DNA from 3 places in the Citrobacter tructae genome. Region 3 is predicted to be linked to each of the others. Evidence: predicted binding sites of a transcription regulator. Region 3 holds the regulator's gene; each other region holds the start of a gene.
The links. The regulator PhoB, encoded in region 3, activates phosphate uptake and scavenging genes when phosphate is short. The targets are predictions, from matches to a motif close to CTGTCATAAAACTGNCNNAT.
Positions count from the first base shown of each region.

Region 1: a site for PhoB is predicted at 2,224-2,243, ahead of glpT (glycerol-3-phosphate transporter). Genes of this name have one in related genera too.
Region 2: a site for PhoB is predicted at 2,446-2,465, ahead of pstS (phosphate ABC transporter substrate-binding protein PstS). Genes of this name have one in related genera too.

Region 1 covers NZ_CP038469.1:190,128-195,277, forward strand. The annotation lists gene glpB (glycerol-3-phosphate dehydrogenase subunit GlpB) at 1-483, opposite strand, end outside; gene glpA (anaerobic glycerol-3-phosphate dehydrogenase subunit A) at 473-2,101, opposite strand; gene glpT (glycerol-3-phosphate transporter) at 2,374-3,732, shown strand; gene glpQ (glycerophosphodiester phosphodiesterase) at 3,736-4,806, shown strand; gene yfaE (ferredoxin-like diferric-tyrosyl radical cofactor maintenance protein YfaE) at 4,888-5,142, opposite strand; gene nrdB (class Ia ribonucleoside-diphosphate reductase subunit beta) at 5,142-5,150, opposite strand, start outside.
Region 2 covers NZ_CP038469.1:3,407,922-3,413,071, forward strand. The annotation lists gene glmU (bifunctional UDP-N-acetylglucosamine diphosphorylase/glucosamine-1-phosphate N-acetyltransferase GlmU) at 1-136, shown strand, start outside; gene glmS (glutamine--fructose-6-phosphate transaminase (isomerizing)) at 394-2,223, shown strand; gene pstS (phosphate ABC transporter substrate-binding protein PstS) at 2,554-3,594, shown strand; gene pstC (phosphate ABC transporter permease PstC) at 3,721-4,680, shown strand; gene pstA (phosphate ABC transporter permease PstA) at 4,680-5,150, shown strand, end outside.
Region 3 covers NZ_CP038469.1:2,242,141-2,247,290, reverse strand. The annotation lists gene sbcC (exonuclease subunit SbcC) at 1-351, opposite strand, end outside; gene sbcD (exonuclease subunit SbcD) at 348-1,550, opposite strand; gene phoB (phosphate response regulator transcription factor PhoB) at 1,744-2,433, shown strand; gene phoR (phosphate regulon sensor histidine kinase PhoR) at 2,484-3,779, shown strand; gene brnQ (branched-chain amino acid transporter carrier protein BrnQ) at 4,185-5,150, shown strand, end outside.

The sequences.
Region 1 (5,150 bases), 2.1 Mb from region 3:
CTGGCTCAGAGAGGCGGCCGCGAGGTGCGCCTGAAAATCCAGTAACCCGCTGATGCCCACCACGCAGATATGCTGAGCAGACAGCGGCCAGACAGGGACTTCCGGCGAGCTGAGCCAGGCTGAACGCAAGGTGCCCAGTGGCGTCACGCGTTGATGCCCATGATGAACCTCGCCCTGCAATTGGGCGCCAGATTCTTTCAGCAGAGTTTGTGCCTGCTGCGCCAGAGACAATACACTTTGCGTGCCAATGAGACTATAAGGATGCAACGGAGCCTGGGTGCGCAGCGCGTTCAAACCCGCCTCGATATCGCTCACCGGCTGCCCATCCGGCAGCGTGCTGAGTAAATCCAGCGAGCCGGAGGAAAAATGCAGTGCGCTTTGGCCGCGGGTAACAATCGTGCAGCGCAACCCGCTTTTTTGTAGCTGCAGACCGCACAGTAGCCCGGCGAGGCCGCCGCCGATAATGACGGTATCAAATTTCATCCTGGTGCTCCTTTTCCAGACCGCACAATCCCTGATAAACCCAGCGCGTGAATTCGCTTTCGCGCAGCGCATCTCCCCAGGCAATCGGCTGCACGCCTTTCCAGCGTTCGTTGAGGAACTCGGAGAGTTGGGTGATGGATTGCGCGGCGGTGGTAACATTAAAACGTTGCAGCAAACCTGCGGCACGGCAGGCACACAACTCGCCCTGGCATGTCCCCATCCCGACGCGGGTACGACGACGTAAATCCAGCAGGCTGTTGACGGTTAAATTTTCCACAGCGTATTGCACTTCTCCCGCTGTGACCGCCTCGCATTCACAGACCAGACTGCGGTGCTGACGACCTTCGCTCAGCCAGGCAGGGGTGCGATCGCCGTGACGGTAGACCGCTGAGCCACGGAGTGGTGCTGGCAAAGAGATCACACGTTTTAGCGTGTGCTCAGTCGATTCCTGCGAACCTGGCAGCGCGGCATCCGCAGTGGTGCAAGGTCGGGTATTGCCTAGCTTGCGGCAGACGGCGTCGGTAGCCCATTCGGCCATCAGGCGGTAGGTCATCAGTTTGCCGCCGGTGATAGTGATAAACCCATCCAGTCCGTCGCGTTCGGCGTGATCGAACAGTACGATACCGCGGCTAACGTTGCGACCTGTTGGATCATCGTCGCTGGCCACCAGCGGACGCACGCCGGAGTAGGCGCGTAAAATGCGCGTTTTCGCCATAATCGGGGCCAGTTTTTCCCCTTCACGCAGTAGAATATCAACCTCTTCAGCGGTGACGCGGTTGCTGTCGATATCGTCGTAATCAATGTGCTGTGAGGTGGTACCGATCAGCGAGATGGTGTCGCCAGGCACCAGAATGTCGGCATCAGACGGCTTACGACAGCGGTTGATGACATGTTGGTTAATGCGATGATCCATGATCAGCAGCGAGCCTTTCGCTGGGAACATGCGGATGCTCAGATCGGCATATTCCGCAATCCGTTGACCCCAGATCCCGGCGGCGTTCACCACCACCGGCGCATGCAGGGACTGCATCTCACCGGTAAGATGATTGCGTACGTTCACACCGCAGACGGTTGCGCCTTCACGAATCAGCCCGGTCACTTCATGGGCCGTCAGGATGACTGCGCCATGCTCACGTGCATCCAGCATGTTGGCGGCGGTCAAACGGAAGGGATCCACGGTACCGTCCGGTACTTTTACCGCACCAATCAACTGCGGATTCACCGCTGGCTCGATAATGCGTGCCTGTTGGGGGTCAATCGCCTCTGCGCGGATCCCCGCGTCTTCACAGGCGCGAATAAAGGTGGCCTGGAAGGAGAGCTCATCTTCCGGCAACGTAATAAACAGACCGTCCGTTGATTCAACGCAGTGGCGGGCGATACGTTTCAGAATTTGGTTTTCGCTAATACATTCACGAGCAGATTCAGCGTCAGTGACGGCATAGCGTGCACCGCTGTGCAACAGGCCGTGGTTACGTCCCGTCGCACCGGTGGCGATATCGTGGCGTTCGACCAAAATGACGCGCAATCCGCGTAGGGCACAGTCGCGTGCGATCCCGGCACCTGTTGCTCCTCCACCAATGATAATCACGTCACTTGTTTGCGAGTCGCGAGTTTTCATTGTTTTTCCTCACAGTTCGTTTTTTATCATTTAGCCACATAAAAAACATGGATTGTTTGATTTCGCGCATAATCGCTCATTATTCGAAAATGAAACGTGATTCCGTGCGCCTTTATGAACATTTGTCATAAAACTGTAACAATATGTGCTGTGTTTCACATTATTGCGCTGAATCTTTCCTTAACATCGCGGCCACACTGGGGGCGGTAGCGTCGCGATGACGTACTACAGTGTTTCCTTCGAATGAAAGACGGCCACGGAGGCTACATAATATGTTGAGCATTTTTAAACCGGCGCTACACAAAACGCGCTTACCTGCAGCGGAGATCGATCCTACTTATCGTCGATTGCGCTGGCAGATTTTCATGGGGATATTCTTCGGCTATGCGGCGTACTATCTGGTACGTAAGAACTTTACTCTGGCGATGCCATACCTGGTTGAGCAGGGTTTCTCTCGTGGCGATCTGGGCTTTGCATTGTCTGGTATCTCCATTGCTTATGGTTTTTCGAAATTTATTATGGGGTCCGTTTCGGACCGCTCGAATCCGCGCGTTTTCCTGCCTGCGGGCTTGATTCTGGCTGCGGCAGTCATGTTGTTTATGGGCTTTGTGCCGTGGGCGACATCGAGTATTGCCGTGATGTTCGTGTTGTTGTTCCTCTGCGGCTGGTTCCAGGGGATGGGGTGGCCACCGTGTGGCCGTACCATGGTGCACTGGTGGTCGCAAAAAGAGCGCGGCAGTATTGTTTCTGTATGGAACTGCGCGCATAACGTGGGTGGCGGTCTGCCTCCGCTGCTGTTCCTACTGGGGATGGCTTGGTTTAACGACTGGAAAGCTGCACTGTACATGCCGGCATTTGGTGCGATTATTGTCGCCCTGATTGCTTTTGCTCTGATGCGCGATACGCCGCAGTCCTGTGGTTTGCCGTCTATCGAAGAGTATAAGAATGACTATCCGGACGATTACAACGAAAAAGCAGAAGAAGAGCTGACTGCGAAGCAGATCTTCATGCAGTACGTTCTGCCTAACAAACTGTTGTGGTACATCGCGATTGCCAACGTATTTGTCTATTTGCTGCGTTACGGCATCCTCGACTGGTCGCCGACCTACCTAAAAGAAGTGAAACATTTCGCACTGGATAAATCATCCTGGGCCTACTTCCTGTATGAGTATGCGGGTATCCCTGGCACCCTGTTGTGTGGCTGGATGTCGGATAAAGTCTTCCGTGGTAACCGTGGTGCGACTGGCGTGTTCTTTATGACGCTGGTGACTATTGCAACGGTCGTTTACTGGATGAACCCGGCGGGAAATCCGAATGTTGATATGGCATGTATGATTATCATCGGCTTCCTGATCTACGGTCCGGTAATGCTGATTGGTCTGCATGCGCTGGAACTGGCGCCGAAAAAAGCGGCGGGTACGGCGGCAGGCTTCACCGGGCTGTTTGGTTACCTGGGCGGCTCTGTGGCGGCGAGCGCCATTGTGGGTTACACCGTTGACTTCTTCGGTTGGGACGGTGGTTTTATGGTGATGATTGGCGGCAGCGTACTGGCGGTTATTCTGCTGGTGATTGTGATGATTGGTGAAAAACGCCATCACGCAGAGATGGAACTGAAGCGTAACGGGGGCTAATAGATGAAAACCACATTGAAAAGTCTCAGCGTAGCGTTGATGCTGACCGGGATGGTGGTCAGCAGCGCGGCTATCGCCGCAGACAAGATTGTGATTGCACACCGTGGGGCCAGTGGCTATTTACCTGAGCATACGCTGCCAGCAAAAGCGATGGCCTATGCACAGGGCGCGGATTATCTGGAGCAGGATCTGGTGATGACCAAGGACGACCATCTGGTCGTTCTGCATGACCATTATCTTGATCGGGTAACCGATGTCGCTGAGCGTTTCCCGGATCGCGCCCGTAAAGATGGGCGTTATTACGCCATCGACTTTACGCTGGATGAGATCAAATCGCTGAAATTTACCGAAGGTTTTGATATCGAAAACGGCAAACAGGTGCAGACGTACCCCGGGCGTTTCCCGATGGGGAAATCTGATTTCCGCGTGCATACTTTCGAAGAAGAGATCGAGTTTGTTCAGGGATTAAATCATTCCACCGGTAAGAACATTGGCATCTATCCGGAAATCAAAGCGCCGTGGTTCCATCATCAGGAAGGGAAGGACATTGCGGCGAAGACGCTGGAAGTGCTGAAAAAGTACGGCTACAGCGATAAGCAGGACAAGGTCTATCTGCAAAGTTTTGATGTGGCGGAACTTAAGCGCATCAAGAATGAGCTGGAACCCAAAATGGGGATGGATCTCAACTTGGTACAGCTGATTGCTTATACCGGCTGGAATGAAACCCAGGAGAAAAAGCCGGACGGCAGTTGGGTGAATTACAACTACGACTGGATGTTTAAACCGGGTGCCATGAAGCAGGTTGCTGAGTACGCGGATGGCATCGGCCCGGACTATCACATGCTGGTGGATGAGAAGTCGAAGAAAGGCAATATCATGTTGACCGGTATGGTGAAGGAGGCGCATCAGAACAAGATGACGGTGCATCCTTATACCGTGCGGGCCGATCAGTTGCCGGACTACGCGACGGACGTGAATCAACTGTATGACATCTTGTATAACAAGGCGGGTGTTGACGGGTTGTTCACCGACTTCCCCGACAAAGCGGTACTGTTTTTAACAGATAAGCACTAACGCTGCCTGAACGGCTACCTTTACCCGGCTTACGAACGATGGTGTTTGTAGGTCGGGTAAGCGCAACGCCACCCCACAAAACTACATTTCTATTTCAATATCACCCTTTGCCCGGCAACAGCAGGGCAATATTTCACCCGGCTGAATAAAGGCCAAAGGCTCTGCAATCCAGTCAACCTGACCCGCCACCAGACGGGTACGACAGGAGCCGCAGTAGCCTTCACGACATTGATACTCGACTTCAACATTGTGCGATTCGAGCGCGGCCAGCAGGGAAGGATGTTCATCCTGGCACAGCAGTTGTGTGCCAGAGATGCGCAACGTCACGCGGCCCATCAGAGCTG
Region 2 (5,150 bases), 1.2 Mb from region 3:
TGTTACCGTGGGCAAAGGCGCTACCATTGCCGCCGGGACCACCGTAACGCGTAATGTCGCCGATAACGAACTGGTATTAAGCCGTGTACCGCAGGTCCATAAGCAGGGCTGGCAGCGTCCGGTGAAGAAGAAGTAATCAATTTTTGTCGGATGGCGCTAGCGTTCATCCGGCAGATATGGGCTGAGGAGGTAAATATATATCTCCCACCCAACGCAGTACCTATAAAAATAACCCCACTCTCTACAAGGCTCGGGGCGCCCGGAATACGGGTATTACCCAAAGTATTTCGCGCTGTAGCAAGCGTAACCAACGTAGCTACGGAGTGAAAGACGAAGGGGAAACAGGTTGACCGACAACGACAGGCATAATGCCTAAATTCGGAATCAAATAATATGTGTGGAATTGTTGGCGCTATCGCGCAGCGTGATGTTGCTGAAATCCTTCTCGAAGGTTTACGTCGTCTGGAATATCGTGGTTATGACTCTGCCGGTCTGGCAGTAGTTGATGCTGAAGGCAAAATGACCCGTCTGCGTCGTCTGGGTAAAGTACAGATGCTTACCGCTGCTGCGGAAGAGCATCCGTTACATGGCGGCACCGGGATTGCCCACACTCGTTGGGCGACTCACGGCGAACCTTCAGAAGCGAACGCGCATCCGCATGTTTCTGAACACATTGTGGTGGTGCATAACGGCATCATCGAAAACCATGAACCGTTGCGTGAAATGCTGAAGACTCGGGGTTACACCTTCGTTTCAGAAACTGACACCGAAGTTATTGCTCACTTGGTGCATTGGGAGCTGGAACAGGGCGGAACCCTGCGTGAAGCGGTGTTGCGGACTATTCCGCAACTGCGTGGTGCATACGGCACGGTGATCATGGATACCCGTAACCCGGAAACTTTACTGGCGGCGCGTTCTGGTAGCCCGCTGGTGATTGGTCTGGGCATGGGTGAGAACTTTATCGCTTCCGATCAGCTGGCGCTGCTGCCAGTAACCCGTCGCTTTATCTTCCTGGAAGAAGGCGATATCGCGGAAGTGACGCGTCGTTCAGTCACCATTTTCGATAAGTCTGGTGCGGAAGTGAAACGTCAGGACATCGAATCCAATCTGCAGTATGACGCTGGCGAAAAAGGTGTCTATCGCCATTACATGCAGAAAGAGATCTATGAACAGCCGAACGCGATCAAAAATACGCTGACCGGGCGCATCAGCCACGGTGAGGTGGATTTGAGCGAGCTGGGCCCAAATGCCAACGAGATGCTGTCTAAGGTTGAGCATATTCAGATCATCGCCTGTGGTACGTCATACAACTCCGGTATGGTGTCCCGCTACTGGTTTGAATCGCTGGCGGGTATTCCGTGTGATGTGGAAATCGCCTCCGAATTCCGCTATCGCAAATCAGCCGTGCGTCGCAACAGTCTGATGATCACCCTTTCCCAGTCTGGTGAAACGGCGGATACCCTGGCGGGTCTGCGCTTATCAAAAGAGCTGGGTTATCTGGGATCTCTGGCGATTTGTAACGTACCGGGATCTTCGCTGGTGCGTGAATCAGACCTGGCGATGATGACCAACGCCGGGACCGAAATCGGCGTGGCTTCCACGAAAGCATTTACCACCCAGCTGACCGTTCTGCTGATGCTGGTGGCGAAACTGTCTCGTCTGAAAGGCCTGGATGCGTCTATTGAACATGACATCGTTCACGGTCTGCAGGCGCTGCCGAACCGTATTGAGCAGATGCTGTCTCAGGACAAACGCATTGCCGCCCTGGCGGAAGATTTCTCTGACAAACACCATGCGCTGTTCCTTGGCCGTGGCGATCAGTACCCAATTGCGCTGGAAGGCGCGCTGAAGCTGAAAGAGATCTCTTATATTCACGCGGAAGCTTACGCTGCTGGCGAACTGAAGCACGGCCCGCTGGCGCTGATTGATGCAGATATGCCGGTTATCGTCGTGGCACCGAACAACGAACTGTTGGAAAAACTGAAATCCAACATTGAAGAAGTTCGTGCACGTGGCGGCCAACTGTACGTCTTCGCCGATCAGGATGCTGGCTTCACCAGTAATGAAAACATGCACATCATCGAGATGCCGCATGTGGAAGAGGTGATTGCACCAATCTTCTATACCGTTCCGCTGCAATTGCTGGCGTATCATGTGGCGCTGATTAAAGGCACCGATGTGGATCAGCCGCGTAACCTGGCGAAGTCGGTTACTGTAGAGTAAGCCGTATTACTCTTAGAATGCCCTGCAAAATGCGGGGCATTTTTTTAGATTTGTTCTGTTTTTAATCAATTATCCTGCCCCTTTTAATATGACAAACCGTCATCTTCAGCTACTGTTTTTAGTGTCATAAAAAGAAAATATTCACAAAATGTCATTGTGATGACAACAGATAATTGTTTGTTTATAAATGAATTTTTTGTTTTTGTGTTTCATTTTTCTTGGCTGTCATAAAACTGTCATATTTCGTACATTTAACTGTCACCTGTTTGTCCTATTTTGCTCACAGTAGCAACTCAAACAACAATTTACGAAAACCGTGCAGGAGACATTATGAAAGTTATGCGTACCACTGTCGCAACTGTTGTCGCCGCGACCTTATCCATGAGCGCGTTCTCTGCTTTTGCTGCAGCGAGCCTGACAGGTGCAGGTGCAACTTTTCCTGCGCCAGTGTATGCCAAATGGGCTGATACTTATCAGAAAGAGACCGGTAGCAAAGTCAACTACCAGGGTATCGGCTCCTCCGGTGGTGTAAAACAAATTACGGCAAATACTGTTGATTTCGGTGCCTCTGATGCACCGTTGTCTGATGAAAAACTGGCACAGGAAGGCTTGTTCCAGTTCCCGACTGTGATCGGCGGTGTTGTGCTGGCGGTCAATATACCTGGTCTGAAATCCGGCGAGCTGGTGCTGGATGGTAAAACGCTGGGTGACATCTACCTCGGCAAAATCAAGAAGTGGGATGATGAAGCCATCACCAAACTGAACCCAGGTCTGAAACTGCCTTCTCAGAATATTGCCGTTGTGCGTCGTGCTGATGGTTCCGGTACCTCCTTCGTCTTCACCAGCTATCTGGCAAAAGTGAATGAAGAGTGGAAATCTAAAATTGGCGCAGGCTCTACCGTTAACTGGCCGACCGGTCTGGGCGGTAAAGGTAACGACGGTATTGCTGCGTTCGTACAGCGTCTGCCTGGTTCCATCGGCTACGTTGAATACGCTTACGCTAAGCAGAACAACCTGGCGTATACCAAACTGATTTCTGCTGACGGCAAGCCGGTAAGCCCGACCGAAGAAAACTTCGCTAATGCGGCGAAAGGCGCTGACTGGAGCAAAACTTTCGCCCAGGATCTGACGAACCAGAAAGGTGATGAGGCATGGCCAATCACTTCAACCACATTCATCCTGGTTCACAAAGAGCAGAAGAAACCTGAGCAAGGCGTTGAAGTGCTGAAATTCTTTGACTGGGCATACAAAAATGGCGGCAAGCAGGCTAATGACCTGGATTACGCCAGCCTACCGGATAGCGTGGTTGAGCAGATTCGTGCTGCATGGAAGACCAACGTCAAGGATAGTAGCGGTAAAGCGCTGTACTAATTGGGAATATTGACGAAAATGGCGGGGGGCATGATGCTAACCCGCCCTACGGTTCTCACTGTAGGCTGGATAAGTGTCAGCACCATCCGGCAACTTCGTAAACGCGTTTAACTTAAAGAGTGATTTATGGCTGCAACCAAGCCTGCTTTTAACCCACCGGGTAAAAAGGGTGACATGATATTCAGCGCGCTGGTAAAACTGGCTGCGCTGATTGTGCTATTGATGTTGGGTGGCATTATTGTCTCTCTGATCATCTCCTCCTGGCCAAGCATTCAGAAATTTGGTTTCTCATTTTTGTGGACCAAGGAGTGGGATGCGCCAAACGACATCTACGGTGCGCTGGTACCGATTTACGGTACGCTGGTGACCTCTTTTATCGCCTTGCTGATCGCCGTTCCGGTGAGCTTCGGCATCGCTTTATTCCTGACTGAGTTGGCACCGAACTGGCTGCGTCGCCCGCTGGGTATTGCAATTGAATTGCTGGCGGCGATCCCAAGTATTGTTTACGGCATGTGGGGTTTGTTTATCTTTGCCCCGCTGTTTGCAACCTACTTTCAGGAGCCGGTCGGGAATATTCTCTCCAACATCCCGTTTGTTGGTGCTCTGTTCTCGGGGCCGGCATTTGGGATCGGTATTCTGGCGGCAGGCGTGATCCTCGCCATTATGATCATCCCGTACATTGCGGCGGTAATGCGCGATGTGTTCGAACAAACGCCGGTACTGATGAAAGAGTCAGCCTACGGCATCGGTTGTACTACCTGGGAAGTCATCTGGCGCATCGTCCTGCCGTTCACCAAAAATGGGGTGATTGGTGGTGTGATGTTGGGCCTGGGCCGCGCGCTGGGTGAAACCATGGCGGTGACCTTTATCATTGGTAACACCTACCAGCTCGACAGTGCTTCGCTGTATATGCCGGGCAACAGTATTACCTCTGCGCTGGCGAATGAATTTGCAGAAGCGGAATCAGGGCTGCACGTTGCCGCGTTGATGGAACTGGGCCTAATCTTGTTTGTGATCACCTTCATCGTACTGGCAGCGTCTAAGTTCATGATCATGCGCCTTGCGAAAAATGAGGGGGCACGCTAATGGCTACGCTTGAAATACAAAACACTACCGCGCTGGCGGAATCCCGCCGCAAGATGCAGGCGCGTCGCCGCTTGAAAAACCGCATCGCGCTGACGCTCTCAATGGGGACGATGGCGTTCGGTCTGTTCTGGCTGGTCTGGATCCTGTTCTCGACAGTGGTTCGCGGTATCGACGGTATGTCGCTGGCGCTGTTCACCGAAATGACGCCACCGCCGAATACGGCGGGTGGTGGCCTGGCGAATGCCCTGGCCGGGAGTGGGCTGCTGATTCTGTGGGCGACGGTGTTTGGTACGCCACTCGGTATTATGGCGGGCATTTACCTAGCGGAGTACGGGCGCAAATCCTGGCTGGCTGAGGTTATCCGCTTTATCAACGACATTCTGCTGTCTGCGCCGTCGATTGTGGTAGGTCTGTTTGTTTACACCGTGGTAGTGGCGAAAATGGAGCACTTCTCCGGCTGGGCAGGCGTG
Region 3 (5,150 bases):
GGCAAGTTCTACGCGCGGGACCTGCAGGTTGCCGTCAGGCTGATTGCGCGCCCGGTTCTGGCTCCAGAATGCGCGGTAGGCTTCGCCTTTAACTTCGAATTCAACTTCTGCCAGGCATTCAGCGGTGTCACGGGTCATCAGGTCGTTTTGCGACTGTGACACGTTATTCAGTCGCGGCGTTTCGTGGTACAGCGCGAGGCAAATCGCGTCCAGCAGGGTGGTTTTCCCCGCGCCCGTAGGCCCGGTGATGGCAAACAGGCCGTTGCTGGCAAAAGGCTCTGCTGTGAAATCGACTTTCCATTCCCCTTTCAGGGAGTTGAGGTTTTTAAGGCGCAGGCTGAGAATTTTCATGCTTCAGCCTCCCCGGCGAGCGTTTGCAAGGTGGCGCTAAACAGCTGATTAAGCCGCTCACGCTGCGGTTCTTCAAGTTCTTCCAGTGCCAGTCGGCGGTCAAACACTTCTGTCACGCTCAGTTCGCTTAACGTTTCGCGTCGTTCATTGGCCATAATACGTTCGCGCTGCTCGCGGCTACGACGCACCAGCAGGACTTCTACTGGCAGGTCTTCCGTCAGCGCCTGGATTTTACGCTGCATATCGTGCAGGTAATCGTCGGTGGTAATTTCGATATCTAACCAGATGGGCGGTTGCTGCTCTACGCCGCGCCATTGCTCAAGCTGGGCGGTAATGGCGGCTAAATCGCCTTTCAATACCGCAAGCGGCTGCGTCACCGGTACGGTGAGGTTCTCGACAGCGCTGAGTTTCCCTTCGTCGAAGCTCACCAGATGGACGCATTTGCTTTTGCCACACTCGTCAAAACTGAGGGCAATCGGCGAGCCGCAGTAGCGAATATGTTCCGTCCCGCCGATAACCTGCGCCCGGTGAATATGTCCCAGCGCGATGTAATCCGCTGGTGGGAAATTCTGTGCCGGAAAGGCGTCCAGCGTTCCAATATAAATGTCACGTACCGCGTCACTTTTACTGGCACCGACGGTAGTCAGATGTCCTGTCGCAATGATCGGCAGATTCAGTTCACCGCGCAGTTTACAGGCGTCCTGGTACTGCTGCTGGTAATAGTCGGTAATTGCCCCCAGCAGATGCTGCTGTTTTTCGCTGCCGGTCAGTCCCGCCTGGCTGGTGATGATGTCGCGCGGACGCAAAAAAGGAATTGGGCACAGTACGGCACCCGGCGTACCGTCGCGGTGTTTCAGTATTTGCGGCGCATGACCCGCGCTTGCGACCACCGTGGTATTCAGGAACGCCAAAATATCGCGCGATTCATTAAGCGTGGCGACGGAGTCATGATTGCCTGCCAGCACCACCAAATGGCAGCCTGTTTGCTGCAGATTAACGACAAAGCGGTTGTAAATCTCGCGGGCGTAGCTGGGTGGTGAGCCGGTATCAAAAATATCGCCTGCCACAATAATGGCATCCACCTGATGGGATTGTGCCGTTTCCAGCAGCCAGTCAAGAAAAGCCTGATGCTCGGCGGCGCGGCTCTTGCTGTAGAAGTTTTGTCCCAGATGCCAGTCAGAGGTGTGAAGGATGCGCATAAGAGTTCCATGACGAAAAAGCGATAAAGGGGATTATAACCTTGCAACAGCGCGAATATCTTGTTTCCGGGCTGTCATAATTCAACAACCTTCGTTAAACCTGGATTATCTTTTTCATAAAAATGTCATAAATCTGACGCATAATGGCGGCGTATTTAGGGTATGAACGATTAAATTAAAAACAGGGCAAATCATGGCGAGACGTATTCTGGTCGTAGAAGATGAAGCTCCAATTCGTGAAATGGTCTGCTTCGTGCTCGAGCAAAACGGGTTCCAACCTGTAGAAGCCGAAGACTATGACAGTGCGGTGAATCAACTCAATGAACCCTGGCCGGATCTGATCCTACTTGACTGGATGCTTCCCGGCGGATCGGGCCTGCAGTTCATTAAACACCTCAAGCGTGAGGCGATGACGCGGGATATCCCTGTCATGATGCTGACGGCGAGAGGCGAAGAGGAAGACCGCGTGCGTGGGCTGGAAACCGGCGCGGATGACTATATCACCAAGCCGTTTTCCCCCAAGGAACTGGTGGCACGTATTAAAGCCGTGCTGCGTCGTATTTCGCCAATGGCGGTTGAAGAAGTCATTGAGATGCAGGGGCTGAGTCTTGATCCCACCTCGCATCGCGTGATGACCGGGGAGGCTCCGCTGGATATGGGACCAACCGAATTCAAACTGCTGCATTTCTTTATGACCCATCCCGAGCGCGTCTACAGCCGCGAACAATTACTTAATCATGTCTGGGGCACCAATGTGTACGTGGAGGACCGGACGGTTGATGTGCATATCCGTCGCTTGCGTAAGGCGCTGGAGCACAGCGGCCACGATCGCATGGTGCAGACGGTACGTGGGACGGGATACCGTTTTTCAACCCGCTTCTGACGGGTACGTGAGATAGCCCATTAGATCAAGCTGTAAATGGAGTGTGACGTTTGCTTGAACGATTGTCATGGAAAAGGCTGGTACTGGAGCTGATACTTTGCTGCATACCAGCTTTTATCCTTAGTGCTTTTTTGGGTTACCTGCCCTGGTTTTTACTGGCATCGGTAACGGGTCTGCTTATCTGGCATTTCTGGAATTTACTGCGTTTATCCTGGTGGTTATGGGTCGACATGAGTATGACGCCTCCGCCGGGGCGTGGCAGTTGGGAACCGTTGCTCTATGGCCTGCATCAAATGCAACTGCGTAACAAAAAACGCCGTCGTGAGCTGGGGAATCTGATTAAACGCTTTCGCAGCGGGGCGGAGTCACTCCCCGATGCGGTGGTGCTGACCACCGAAGAAGGCGGTATTTTCTGGTGTAACGGTCTGGCGCAGCAGGTTTTGGGACTGCGTTGGCCGGACGATAGCGGGCAAAATATTCTTAACCTGCTGCGTTACCCGGAATTCACGTTGTACCTTAAAACGCGCGACTTTAGTCGACCGATCAATTTGGTTCTCAATACCGGACGACATCTGGAAATTCGCGTGATGCCGTATACCGACAAGCAACTGTTGATGGTGGCGCGTGATGTCACCCAGATGCACCAACTGGAAGGCGCGAGGCGTAACTTTTTTGCCAACGCCAGCCATGAGCTGCGTACGCCAATCACGGTGCTGCAAGGCTATCTGGAAATGATGCAGGAACATCCCCTGGAAGGTGCAACGCGAGAAAAAGCGCTGCACACCATGCGTGAGCAAACACAGCGTATGGAAGGGCTGGTTAAGCAACTGCTGACATTGTCGAGAATCGAGGCCGCACCAGCGCTGCTGTTGAATGAAAAAGTCGATGTGCCGGTGATACTGCGCGTGGTTGAACATGAGGCGCAAACGCTGAGTCAGAATAAACACACGTTTACCTTTGACGTGGATAATCGCCTGAGCGTAATGGGCAATGAGGAGCAACTGCGTAGCGCTATCTCGAATCTCGTGTATAACGCGGTGAACCATACGCCTGCGGGAACGCACATCACCGTGCGCTGGCAGCATGTCGCGTCGGGGGCGGAGTTTTGTGTTGAGGACAACGGTCCAGGTATTGCTGCGGAGCACATTCCGCGTTTGACCGAGCGCTTTTATCGCGTGGACAAAGCGCGATCGCGGCAAACGGGCGGAAGCGGACTCGGGCTGGCTATTGTGAAACACGCCTTAAATCATCACGACAGCCGATTGAATATTGAAAGTCAGCCGGGCAAAGGGACGCGGTTTAGCTTTGTGCTTGCGGAACGTTTACTTGCCAAAAGTAACGATTGACGCTTCTTCGTAAGATTATCTTTCCAAAAAGCCAGCGCAAGCTGGTTTTTTTATGTGGTCAATGTATGCATCCTGAATTTTACGACGTTTGATTGTTTTTTGTTCGAACTATTACCCATACCTTTTTCCCGGAAATGGTGTTTTGTGCTGGCTCTGTTTTTCATATCACTATATTGTTCCGGTTTTTGGATCCCACCTTGCTTTAAAACGTTATAAGCGTTTAAATTGCGCACCATGTGCTGTCATACCGACTGCATTTACGCGGTAAATCGAAAAACTATTCTTCGCCGCGCCAGGCTGGGAGAATTTCCCGCTGGAATTGATTAAAAATGCCGCTGTATCGTCCCTCAGGGATAGGCAAAAATTAAACGTTTACAACACCACATCCACAGGCAGTAAGACTTTATGACCCATCAGTTAAAATCACGCGATATCATCGCACTGGGATTTATGACATTTGCACTGTTCGTTGGTGCAGGTAACATTATTTTCCCCCCTATGGTTGGTTTGCAGGCTGGCGAGCACGTCTGGACTGCAGCTTTTGGCTTTCTGATTACCGCTGTTGGCCTGCCGGTGCTTACCGTTGTGGCGCTGGCGAAAGTCGGTGGTGGTGTAGACAGCCTGAGCACCCCGATCGGCAAAGTCGCCGGTTTAGTGCTGGCCACCGTCTGCTATCTGGCCGTCGGACCGCTGTTTGCTACGCCGCGTACCGCGACAGTTTCCTTTGAAGTGGGGATTGCCCCGCTGACCGGTGACTCCGCGCTGCCGCTGTTTATCTACAGCGTGGTTTATTTCGCGATTGTTATCCTGGTGTCGCTCTATCCGGGCAAACTGCTGGATACCGTGGGCAATTTCCTCGCCCCGCTGAAAATCCTTGCGCTGATTGTGCTGTCTGTTGCCGCGATTGTCTGGCCTGCCGGCCCGATCAGCAATGCGATGGAAGCCTATCAAACTGCAGCGTTTTCTAATGGCTTCGTGAACGGGTATCTGACCATGGATACGCTGGGCGCGATGGTATTTGGTATTGTTATCGTCAACGCCGCTCGCTCGCGTGGCGTTACTGAAGCGCGTCTGCTGACCCGTTACACCGTTTGGGCGGGTTTGATGGCAGGTGTGGGCTTAACGCTGCTGTATCTCGCGCTGTTCCGTCTGGGTTCAGATAGCGCGATTCTGGTGGATCAGTCTGCTAACGGCGCGGCGATTCTGCATGCGTATGTTCAGCACACCTTTGGTGGCGCTGGGAGCTTCCTGCTGGCGGCGCTTATTTTCATCGCCTGTTTGGTTACGGCGGTTGGCCTGACCTGTGCGTGCGCTGAATTCTTCGCGCAGTACGTTCCACTGTCTTATCGTACGCTGGTGTTTATCCTCGGC